DNA from 2 places in the Mesorhizobium sp. WSM4814 genome. Region 2 is predicted to be linked to the other one. Evidence: riboswitches for the same ligand, from Rfam matches in the RefSeq annotation. Region 2 holds a riboswitch; the other holds the start of a gene.
What was found. Region 2 has a riboswitch for S-adenosylmethionine ahead of AC0L2V_RS12440 (O-succinylhomoserine sulfhydrylase). Riboswitches for the same ligand answer to the same signal wherever they lie in the genome.
Positions count from the first base shown of each region.

Region 1: it holds a riboswitch for S-adenosylmethionine, as region 2 does, so the genes downstream of both, metX (homoserine O-acetyltransferase MetX) here and AC0L2V_RS12440 (O-succinylhomoserine sulfhydrylase) in region 2, are expected to answer to the same signal.

Region 1 covers NZ_JBVVQT010000014.1:60,888-66,523, reverse strand. Annotated here, with positions in the region: gene AC0L2V_RS20565 (DUF1194 domain-containing protein) at 1-758, shown strand, start outside; gene metW (methionine biosynthesis protein MetW) at 830-1,444, opposite strand; gene metX (homoserine O-acetyltransferase MetX) at 1,441-2,610, opposite strand; SAM riboswitch at 2,731-2,808, opposite strand; gene hisC (histidinol-phosphate transaminase) at 2,981-4,090, shown strand; gene AC0L2V_RS20545 (prephenate/arogenate dehydrogenase family protein) at 4,097-5,032, shown strand; gene AC0L2V_RS20540 (sugar kinase) at 5,124-5,636, opposite strand, start outside.
Region 2 covers NZ_JBVVQT010000006.1:92,491-98,126, reverse strand. Annotated here, with positions in the region: gene AC0L2V_RS12440 (O-succinylhomoserine sulfhydrylase) at 1-1,081, opposite strand, end outside; SAM riboswitch at 1,155-1,232, opposite strand; gene AC0L2V_RS12435 (2'-deoxycytidine 5'-triphosphate deaminase) at 1,358-2,452, shown strand; gene AC0L2V_RS12430 (ABC transporter substrate-binding protein) at 2,588-3,319, shown strand; gene araD1 (AraD1 family protein) at 3,501-4,493, opposite strand; gene mmsB (multiple monosaccharide ABC transporter permease) at 4,782-5,636, opposite strand, start outside.

The sequences.
Region 1 (5,636 bases), on a different contig from region 2:
CCGACACCATTGCCGTGGACGTCGAACTGGTGCTGGCGGTCGACATCTCGCACTCGATGGACGAAAAGGAATTCGCCCTGCAGCGCGCCGGCTACGTCAAGGCGCTGCGCCACCCCGACTTCATCAATGCGGTGCGTTCGGGCGTGAACGGCCGCATTGCGCTGGCCTATTTCGAATGGGCAGGCACCGTCCGCGACGACGCCGTCATTGCCTGGCAGGTCATCGACGATGCCGAGAGCGCCGAGGTATTCGCCGGCAAGATCGAGGCGCGCCCGTTCAGGAGTTTTCGCGGCACCTCGATTTCCAGTGCGCTCGCCTTCGGCGCCAAGCTTTTGGATGGAGCCGCCTTCGACGCGACGCGCAGCGTCATCGACATCTCAGGCGATGGCCCCAACAATATCGGGATGCCCGTCGCCACGACACGCGACGCCGCGATAGCAAAGGGCATCGTCATCAATGGCCTGCCGATCCTGATCAGCCCGTCGCCCAGCTTCAGCCATCTCGACCAATACTATGCGGAGTGCGTCACAGGCGGGCCAGGCTCCTTCGTGCTGCCGGTCTATGCCGCTTCGGAATTCGTGACCGCCATACGCCGTAAGCTGGTCCTCGAGGTCAGCGGTGTTACCGATCCTAATGCCGGTCCCGGGGCCGATCCCGGGTCCGTCCCGGTCGACGCGGCAGCACCGGTCGACTGTTTGCAAGGCGAGCGCGGTCGGCGGTTTTTCTCCGATCCGTATTTTCCGGAACTTGATCGTTAGACCTCGACGAATGGCGATCAGTCCCAGATGTCTCCGGACTCGGGCCGGCTGGCCGAAGCGACGGGTCGCCGTTATCGCTTCAGCAGGAACACCGCCTGCTGGCCAAAGAAATTCCAGAACCACCATGGCATCGACAGGCCGATTTTCTGGCCATTGGCGTCGAGCGCGGTTGCCTTTTCCACCGTTGCGCCGAGCTCTTCGCAGAGATTGACGAAGTCGCGGATGGTGCAGAAATGGATGTTGGGCGTGTCGTACCAGGAATAGGGCAGGTCCTTGGTCACCGGCATCCGCCCTTCGACGAACAGCGAAAGGCGTACCCGCCAGTGGCCGAAATTGGGGAAGGAGACGATGGCGTGCTTGCCGATCCTGAGCAACTCGTCGAGCACCAGCTTCGGGTTGCGGGTCGCCTGCAAGGTCTGCGACAGGACGACGAAATCAAAACCCTTGTCGGGATAGAATTTGAGGTCCTTGTCGGCGTCGCCCTGGATGACGGACAGGCCGCGTGCCACGCATTCGTTGACGCCGCGCTGCGACAGTTCCATCCCACGGCCGTCGACCTGCTTCGTTGCCTGCAGCAATTCGAGCAGCAGGCCATCACCGGAGCCGACGTCCAGCACCCGCGACTGCGGCGGGATGAGATCGGCGACGACTTCGAGGTCGACGCGCTGGGCGTGGTTGACACTCATGCGCTGAGCCCCCTGGCGCGGGCCGCCGAGGCGATGAAGCCGTTGATGGCGGCGAATAGCTCCGGTTCGTCGAGCAGGAAGGCGTCGTGGCCGCGATCGGTCTCGATCTCGACGAAGGACACCGAGGCGCCGGCGGCGTTCAGCGCATGAACGACCGAGCGGCTCTCCTCAGTCGGGAACAGCCAGTCGCTGGTGAAAGAGACCAGGCAAAAACGGGTCTTGGTGCCGGCAAAGGCGTCGGCGAGCCGGCCGCCATGGTCGGCGGCGAGGTCGAAATAGTCCATCGCCCGGGTCATGTAGAGATAGGAGTTGGCGTCGAAGCGGTCGACGAATGTCATGCCCTGATGGCGCAGATAGCTCTCGATCTGGAAGTCGGCGTCGAAACCGAAGGTGAGCGCTTCACGGTCCTGCAGGTTGCGGCCAAATTTCCGGTGCAGCGCCGCCTCCGACAGATAGGTGATGTGAGCGGCCATCCGCGCCACGGCCAGTCCTTTTTCCGGGCGCTTGCCCTGCTCGAAATATTTGCCGCCATGCCAGTCGGGATCGGCCATCACCGCTTGCCGGCCGACCTCATGGAAGGCGATGTTCTGCGAGGAATGGCGCGCGCCGGTGGCGATCGGCAGCGCCGAGAAAACGCGCTCCGGATAGCTCGACGCCCATTGTAGCACCTGCATGCCGCCCATCGAGCCGCCGAGCACCGAGAACAGTTTTTCGATGCCGAAATGGTCGACCAGCATCAACTGCGCCCGCACCATGTCGCGGATGGTGATGATCGGCAGGTCGAGCCCGTAGGGCTTGCCGGTGGCGGGATTGGTCGAGGCGGGGCCGGTCGAGCCGAGGCAGCCGCCGATGACGTTCGAGCAGATGACGAAGAAGCGGCTGGTGTCGATGATCTTGCCGGGGCCGATCAGCACTTCCCACCAGCCCGGCTTGCCGGTCACTGGATTGGTGCTGGCGACATGCTGGTCGCCGGTCAGTGCATGGCAGACGAGGATGGCGTTGGAGCGGGCGTCGTTGAGCGTGCCGTAAGTCTTGTAGGCGATCTGGAACGATGACAGCAGCGTGCCGGCATCGAGCTTGAGCGGCTTGTCGGCACCGAAACGCAACACCGGGCTCGACGGCTCGTCGGCCTCGTTGTTGGTTCTTTTCGTGCGCAGCGCGACCATCGCATCCTCTTACATTAACCCATCGTGTTTTCCGAAAGTCGATTGCGATTTTCGGCTCGATGCGACTGTCCGGCCGGCTGCGGACAACAAAAAAACCGGCATTGCCTTCGCAAAGCCGGTTACAGGATGCAAACGGCCCTTTAGCGAGTTGTTTAACGTGGCTGCAAGCCGACCGGCCAAATCACCACGGGATTTCGCCTTTCTTTAGGACCGGCGCGCCTCGGCGTCAACGGCCAGTCACGCACCGATCATTGCCGCCTCTCGACATTCCAGGCCACGGCTTGTATTTCCGCGGCGGCTTCCAGTGTGGCGGATCCGAAATTCGCATCGCGTTGGAGCAACGGAAGCGTTCTCGACGGATTTTTGCAATATGAACCAGGCATCGGATCAGGCACGTCCAACGCCCCGCCCGGGGATCATGGAGATCGAAGCCTATGTGCCGGGCAAAAGCACGGCGCCGGCCGGCATTGCCAAGGTCCATAAATTGTCGTCGAACGAGAACCCGCTCGGCCCCTCGCCGAAGGCGATAGAAGCCGCGCGCGACGTTGCGGCCAAGCTCGACATATATCCCGACGGCACCGCCAGGCGCCTGCGGGAGGCGATCGCCGAGGTGCATGGCCTCAACCCGGCGAACATCGTCTGTTCCAACGGTTCCGACGAGATTCTGGGCCTGCTTGCGCAGACCTATCTCGCACCCGGCGATGAAGCTGTGATCACCGAACACGGCTTCATGGTCTACAAGATCTACATCCAGTCGGCAGGTGCTGTCCCGGTGTCGGTCAAGGAAACCAATGAGCGTGCCGACGTCGATGCGATCCTTGCCACCGTAACGCCGCGTACGCGGATCATCTTCCTTGCCAATCCCAACAACCCGACCGGCACCTATTTGCCGTTCCAGGAGGTGCGCCGCCTGCATGCCGGCCTGCCTCGAAACGTGCTTCTGGTGCTGGATGCAGCCTATGCCGAATATGTCCGCCGCAACGACTATGAAGCCGGCGTCGAACTGGTGGCTGGCGCGGAAAACGTGGTCATGACCCGCACCTTCTCCAAGCTCGGCCTCGGCGGCGCGCGGATCGGCTGGATGTACGCGCCGATGCATGTCATCGATGCGATCAACCGGGTGCGGGGTCCCTTCAACGTCAACGCGACGGCGATCGAGGCCGGCATTGCCGCGATCCGCGACCGTGCCCATGTCGAGCGAAGCGTGGCGCATAACGAGACCTGGCTGACCTGGGTGAGCGAGGAGTTGACCAGGCTCGGACTGCGGGTGACGCCGAGCGTCGGCAATTTCGTCCTCATCCACTTTCCCGAAGACAAAAAACATTCGGCGGCAGCTGCGGACGATTACCTCTGTGCGCGCGGCTACATATTGCGGCGCGTTTCCGGCTACGGCTTCCCGAATGCGCTGCGCATGAGCATCGGCACCGAAGAGGCCAATCGCGGCGTTGTCGCCGCCCTCGCGACATTTCTGAAAAGCTAGAACACCATGACATCACCGATGTTCGAAAAGATCGCGCTGGTCGGCATCGGCCTGATCGGCTCGTCGCTGGCCCGAGTAATCCATCGCGAAGGCCTTGCCGGTCATGTCGCCATCTCGACGCGCAGCGAAACGACGCTGGCGCGGGCGAAACAACTCGGCCTCGGCTCCTTCTACACGTCGGATGCGAAAGAGGCGGTCGGCGATGCCGACCTGGTCATCGTTTCGGTGCCGGTCGGTTCTTCGGGCGAGGTCGCCGAGGAAATCGCACCGGCGCTGAAGCAGGGCGCAATCCTCACCGATGTCGGCTCGACCAAGGCGTCGGTCATCGCGCAGATGCAGCCGCATGTGCCTGCCGGCGTGCATTTCATTCCCGGCCATCCACTGGCCGGCACTGAAAAATCGGGCCCGGACGCCGGCTTTGCCGAATTGTTCGAAAACCGCTGGTGCATCTTCACGCCGCTACCCGGCACCGATCCCGAGGCGCTGGAAAGGCTCTCGGAATTCTGGCGCCGCTGCGGCTCCAACATCGACACGATGGATCCCCAGCATCACGACATGACATTGGCCATCGTCTCGCACCTGCCGCACATCATCGCCTATAACATCGTCGGCACCGCCGACGATCTGGAGTCGGTGACCAAGTCCGAGGTCATAAAATATTCGGCCTCCGGCTTTCGCGACTTCACGCGCCTTGCCGCGTCCGACCCGACGATGTGGCGGGACGTCTGCCTGCACAACAAGGATGCCATCCTCGAAATGCTGGCGCGGTTCTCGGAGGATCTGGCCTCGCTGCAGCGGGCGATCCGCTGGGGCGACGGCGAAAAGCTGTTCGACCTGTTCACCCGCACCCGCGCCGTGCGCCGCTCGATCATCGAGGCTGGCCAGGACATCGACGTGCCGGACTTTGGCCGGCAGGCAGTCGAGCATCCGGCCAAGGGATAGAGCATCGGACCCGTACCGGTTTTAGGTGAAATCCGATGCTCAAGCAAAAGATAGAGCGGCGGTACCATCCGATTTGAAGGCCGCCTCGCGCTCAATCCGGCCAGTGAGCCGCCATCATCGCCAGTGTCTCGGCCCTGTCCGGCGCGCCCAGCCTGCCGCCGAAGCGCAGGCATTTGAGCGCGGCGGCGGCGCTGGCAAAGCGCAATGTCCGTTCGATCGGCATGGCCTCGGCCAGCCCGACGGCAAAGGCGCCGTGAAACACGTCGCCGGCGGCAAGCGTATCCACTGCCTTGATCCTTGGCGCCGCGACGTGGCGCACCGACGCCAACGAGCGGTCGAACCACCAGCTTCCCGCTGCGCCGCCGGTCACCGCCACGAATGCATCGGTGCGTCTGGCCAGCGCTTCACAGGCCGCCGGCGGGCCTTGCTCCTCACCGCAGAGGATGAACGCCGCCGGCTCCGACGCGACGATGTGCGAGGCGAGCGGAAACAGCCGTTCCAGCACGGCCCGTGGCGCGGTGTCGGCGTCGAGTATGGCTGGACGGCCGATTGCGCGCGCCGCCGTCAGGGCCAGAGCTGCCGCGCCCGGCCAGCGCACGTCGAC
Region 2 (5,636 bases):
CCTCGTCGCTCAGATTCTTGTGTGTCGTCGTCGCCGGATGGGTGATCAGGCTCTTGGCGTCACCGAGATTGTTGGAGATCAGCACGACATCGAGCGCGTTCTGGAAGGCGAAGGCCGCCTGCTTGCCTCCCTTGACGTCGAGGCAGATCAGCGTCGACCCGCCCGACATCTGCTTCTTGACGATCGCCGCCTGCGGGTGATCGGCGCGGCCGGGATAGATGACGCGGACAATTTCCGATCGCTCGGCGAGGAAGTCAGCGATCCGGCCGGCACTTTCCGTCTGCTGGCGAACGCGCAGCGGCAGCGTCTCCAGCCCCTTCAGCAGCGTCCAGGCATTGAAGGGCGAGAGGCTGGGACCGGTGTGGCGGAAGTAGTCGTGCAAATTCTCGTCGATCCACTTCTTGTCCGACAGGATGATGCCGCCGAGGCAGCGTCCCTGACCGTCGATGTGCTTGGTCGCCGAATAGACGACGATATGGGCGCCGAGTTGCAACGGCTTCTGCTGCAAGGGCGTGGCAAAGACGTTGTCGACGATCAGCCGCGCGCCGATCGAATCGGCAAGCGAGGCTACGGCTGCGATGTCGACGACCTCCAGCGTTGGATTGGTCGGGCTTTCAAGGAAGAACAACTTGGTGTTGGGCCTGACCGCCTTTTCCCAATTGGCGATGTCGGTGCCGTCGACCAGCGTCGCCTCGATGCCGTATTTCGGCGCCAGCGTCTCGACCACCCAGCGACAGGAGCCGAACAGCGCGCGCGCCGCCACGATGTGGTCGCCGGCCCGGGCACTGCACAGCAACGCCGCCGTCACCGCCGCCATGCCGGATGCGGTGGCGCGGGCATCTTCGGCACCTTCCAGCGCACACATGCGCTTCTCGAACATGTCGACCGTCGGGTTGGCATAGCGCGAATAGATGAAGCCCGGTTCCTCGCCCTTGAAGCGGGCTTCCGCCGCCTGCGCCGTGTCGTAGACATAGCCTTGCGTGAGATACATCGCCTCGGAGGTTTCGCCGAAGCCGGAACGCAGCGTTCCTGCATGCACGAGGGCGGTCTGAGGCTTCCAGTTGCGCGTTTTGCTCGTCATCACCTTGTTCCAAACACAAAAAATGGTCCAAACACAAAAAAACCGGCCGCGAAAGTCGCAACCGGTCGTACGGCCTTTCGGCCCGACGGTCCTTTAGCGACTTGTTTAACGTGGCTGCAAGCCGACCGGCCAAATCACCACGGGATAACGATCCTTTAGACCTGCACCGCGCTTGCGTCAATTGCCGGCATGATTAAGAGGTTTGTACCAGCGGGTTCCACGGCAAGAACCTGCGACAAGACGAGACCACGCCCGGCCTTCGAGCGGAGCCAGACTTTGCGGCAGACAGGCATTCTTCCGGATCAGGATATTTCCGCGCTGTACCAGTCTGGCGCGCTGAAGTCGCCGCGCGCGCTCGACGCCGACCAGGTCCAGCCGGCCAGCCTGGACCTCAGGCTTGGCGACAAGGCCTGGCGGGTGCGCGCCTCCTTCCTGCCCGGCCCCAACCACAGGGTTGCTGAAAAACTCGACCGCCTGAAGCTGCACGAAATCAATCTCACCGATGGTGCGGTGCTGGAGACGGGCTGCGTCTATATCGTGCCGCTGCTCGAGAGCCTGGCGCTTCCGGCAAACATTTCCGCCTCGGCCAACCCAAAAAGCTCGACCGGGCGGCTCGACATCTTCACCCGGGTGATGACCGATCGCGGCCACGAGTTCGACAAGATCGCTGCCGGCTACAACGGCCCGCTCTATCTCGAAGTCAGCCCGCGCACCTTTCCGATCGTCGTCCGCGCCGGCTCGCGGCTGTCGCAGATCCGGTTCCGCACCGGCAATGCGCTTTTGTCGGAAAGCGAGCTGCACGAATTGCACCGTGCCGAGACGCTCGTCGCCACCGAGCCGCCGAACATTTCCGGCGGCGGCATCGCACTGTCGATCGACCTCGATGGCGACAAGGACGGGCTGGTCGGCTACCGCGGCAAGCACCACACCGGCCTGGTCGATGTCGACAAGCGCGCCGCGCAGGATGTCGTCGATTTCTGGGACCCGCTCTACAAGAGCGGCGCCGGCGAACTGGTGCTCGATCCGGACGAATTTTATATCCTCGTCAGCCAGGAAGCGGTGCATGTGCCGCCGCTCTATGCCGCTGAGATGACGCCCTTCGATCCGCTGGTCGGCGAATTCCGCGTCCACTATGCCGGTTTCTTCGATCCGGGTTTCGGCCATTCGGCCTCGGGCGGCACCGGCAGCCGGGCCGTGCTCGAAGTGCGCAGCCACGAAGTGCCGTTCATCCTCGATCACGGCCAGATCGTCGGACGGCTGGTCTACGAGCACATGCTGAAGCGGCCGCAGGCGCTCTACGGCACAGATCTCGGCTCGAACTATCAGGCGCAGGGCCTGAAACTGTCCAAGCATTTTCGCGCCGCGCGCTGATCGCCCGCCATGATCAGACCATGCTTGCCTGACCTTACGGGTCGTGCTTGGCTGTCTTAGCCGTCAATACGGTTGGAACAAGGGGAACAAAAAATGCAGATTTCAAGATGGATCGCATCGGCAGCAACAGCCGCCATGCTGGCGATGTCAGTCGGGTCGCTGTCGGCGCAAGCACAGGAAAAGTTGAAGATCGCCACTGAAGGCGCCTATCCGCCGTTCAACACCATCACCGCGGATGGCAAGCTCGTCGGCTTCGACATCGACATCACCAATGCGCTTTGCGCTCAGATGAAGGTCGAATGCGAACTTGTCACGCAGGACTGGGACGGCATGATCCCGGCGCTCCAGGCCAAAAAATTCGACGCCATCATCGCATCCATGAGCATTACCGAGGAGCGCAAGAAGCAGGTCTCCTTCACCAACAAATACTATACGACGCCGCTTTCGCTGGTGGCCTTGAAGGACAGCGATATTGCCTCGACCGAACCGGCGGCACTCGCCGGCAAGACGGTCGGCGCCCAGGCTTCGACCACCCAGGCCGACTATGCCCAGGATGTCTATGGCAAGGCCGGCGCCGAGGCGAAGCTCTATCCAACCCAGGAGGAGGCGGTCGCCGACCTGGTGAACGGCCGTCTCGATGCTGTCCTTTCAGACAAATTCGTGCTGATGGACTGGATGAAGAAGTCGAGCGATGACTGCTGCAAGATGGTCGGCGACGTCAAGGGCACCGAGACCGAAGCCGGTATCGCCGTGCGCCAGGAAGACAATGCGCTGCGCGAAAAGCTCAACGCCGCAATCGACGCGATCGTCGCCGACGGCACCTACAAGAAGATCCAGGCCAAATATTTCGACTTCGATATTTATTGAGGCGTTGAAGCTGCGCGTTCTTCCTTCTCCCCTTGTGGGAGAAGGTGGCCGAGCGAAGCTCGGTCGGATGAGGGGTGTTCCAGGGAACACCAACGTCTCATTCCTTCCAGCACCCCTCATTCGTCTCGGCGCTGCGCGCCGATCCACCTTCTCCCACAAGGGGAGAAGGAAGAAGCCCACCTCACAGCGCCTTCACCGCCACCTTCACCGGCTGCTCGATTTCAAGCGGGTTGCGCAGCGGCAGGCCGAAATCCTTGGCCTCGATTTCGAAGACATCGCCGGCCTCGGTCCTGACGCCGTCGGCGAAGGACAGTGTCGCGGTGCCGAACATGTGCACATGCACGTCGCCCGGCTGGCGGAAGGCCGAATATTTGAAGTGGTGATGTTCGAGATTGGCGATGGTGTGCGACATGTTGGCCTCGCCCGACAGGAACGGTTTTTCCCACAGCAGCTGGCCGTCGCGGAGGATGCGCGAGGAACCTCTGACGTCGGACGGCAGCTCGCCGATCAGGATTTCCGGCCCGAACGAAGCGTTGCGCAGCTTGGAGTGCGCGAGGAAAAGATAGTTCACGCGCTCGGTGACGTGATCGGAAAATTCGTTTGACAGCGTGAAGCCGACGCGGAACGGGACGCCGTCGTCGCCGATGACATAGATGCCGGCGACTTCCGGCTCCTCGCCGGCATCCTCGGCGAAGGCGGGCGACAGAAGTGCCGCACCGGGCGCCACTGCCATGGTGCCGTTGCCCTTGTAGAACCATTCCGGCTGCACGCCGGTCTGGCCCTTGGCCGGCTTGCCGCCCTCCAGCCCCATGCGGAACATCTTCATCGAATCGGTGAGCTGCTCCTCGCCGTCGCTGCTGAGCTTCTTGTGCATGGAATCGCGGGTCGCGGCGGAGCCGAGATGTGTCAGCCCGGTGCCGGTGAGGTGGAGATGCGCCGGGTCGGGATGGTTGATCGGCGACAATAGCCGCCCCTTCTTGTAGGCGGCATCGAGGTCGACCGCTTCACCAAAACCCTTGCGCTCGATGAGGGCGACAAGCCCGGTGCCGGTGCGCGCGGCCTCCATCGCCAGCGAATAGACGCTGCGGGCGCCGTTGATGATTCTGGTCTTGCCGCCGTTGCGGGCGACGACGCGGATGGTTTCCGCCTCGTCGAGGATCTGGGAAATCAGCATGACGTACCCTCTCTCAATTGCCTTGGCCGGCCTGCCGGTCTGGCAAGCTTTTCCTGGCGCAGCTCGGACGGTGTCCGCGCCACGGGTGAAATTCTTCCTCCGGATTGCGCTCGCGGGCCCGGTCCCCTGGGGGGACTTCCTTGCGTCGCCCGGCAGCGCCGCGATGTGACCCGTGCCTCCTAAAAGCGCGCCGCGTTTGAAAACGGGCCCGCTTTAATCCTTGCTTTCATGCGTGCCGTTGTCCCAACACGCTGCACACGTTTGGCGACATGCATGAGTTCCCTCGCCTCAAGCCTTGTTCTTGTTGTAGACGTCGAAGACCACGGCGCCGAGCAGCACCAGGCCTTTGACCACCTGTTGCCAGTCGACATTGACGCCCATGATCGACATGCCGTTGTTCATGACGCCCATGATGAAACCGCCGACCACCGCGCCAACCACCTGACCGACGCCGCCCATCGCCGAAGCGCCGCCGATGAACACAGCGGCGATGACGTCGAGCTCGCTGCCGAGGCCGGCCGCCGGCACCGCCTGGCCAAGGCGCGCCGCAATAATCAGCCCGCCGAGCGCCGAGAGCACGCCCATATTGATGAACACCATCAGGGTCAGCCGCTCGGTCTTGATACCCGATAGCTGCGCCGCCTTGGCATTGCCGCCCATTGCGTAGATGCGGCGGCCCACCGTCATGCGTTTGGTGACGAAGACGAACAGCGCGATCAGCACGCCCATCACCACGAGAACGATTGGCAGACCCCTGTAGGTGGCGAATTGGTAAACCAGAAACAGCGCCAGGGCGCTGGTCACCAGGGTCTTGACGACGAACAGCGAGAACGGCTCGGCTTCGTAGCCATGCCGCTCGCGGCTGCGCCGTGCCCTGAGCCCGAAATAAGCATAGGCGACCACGGCAATGAGGCCGAGCACGATCGTCGTCATGTGCAGCGTCAGGCCGCTGCCGACGATTGTCTTGCCGGCGGCGTTCACCACCGGCGGGATCAGCGTCAATGAGCCGATCACGTCGGGAATGAAGCCGGAACTGAGCGCCTTGAAGCCGGCCGGAAGCGGGCCCACGGAAGACCCGCCACCCAGCAGCGCCTGGCAGATGCCGCGGAAGATCAGCATCCCCGCCAGCGTGACGATGAAGCT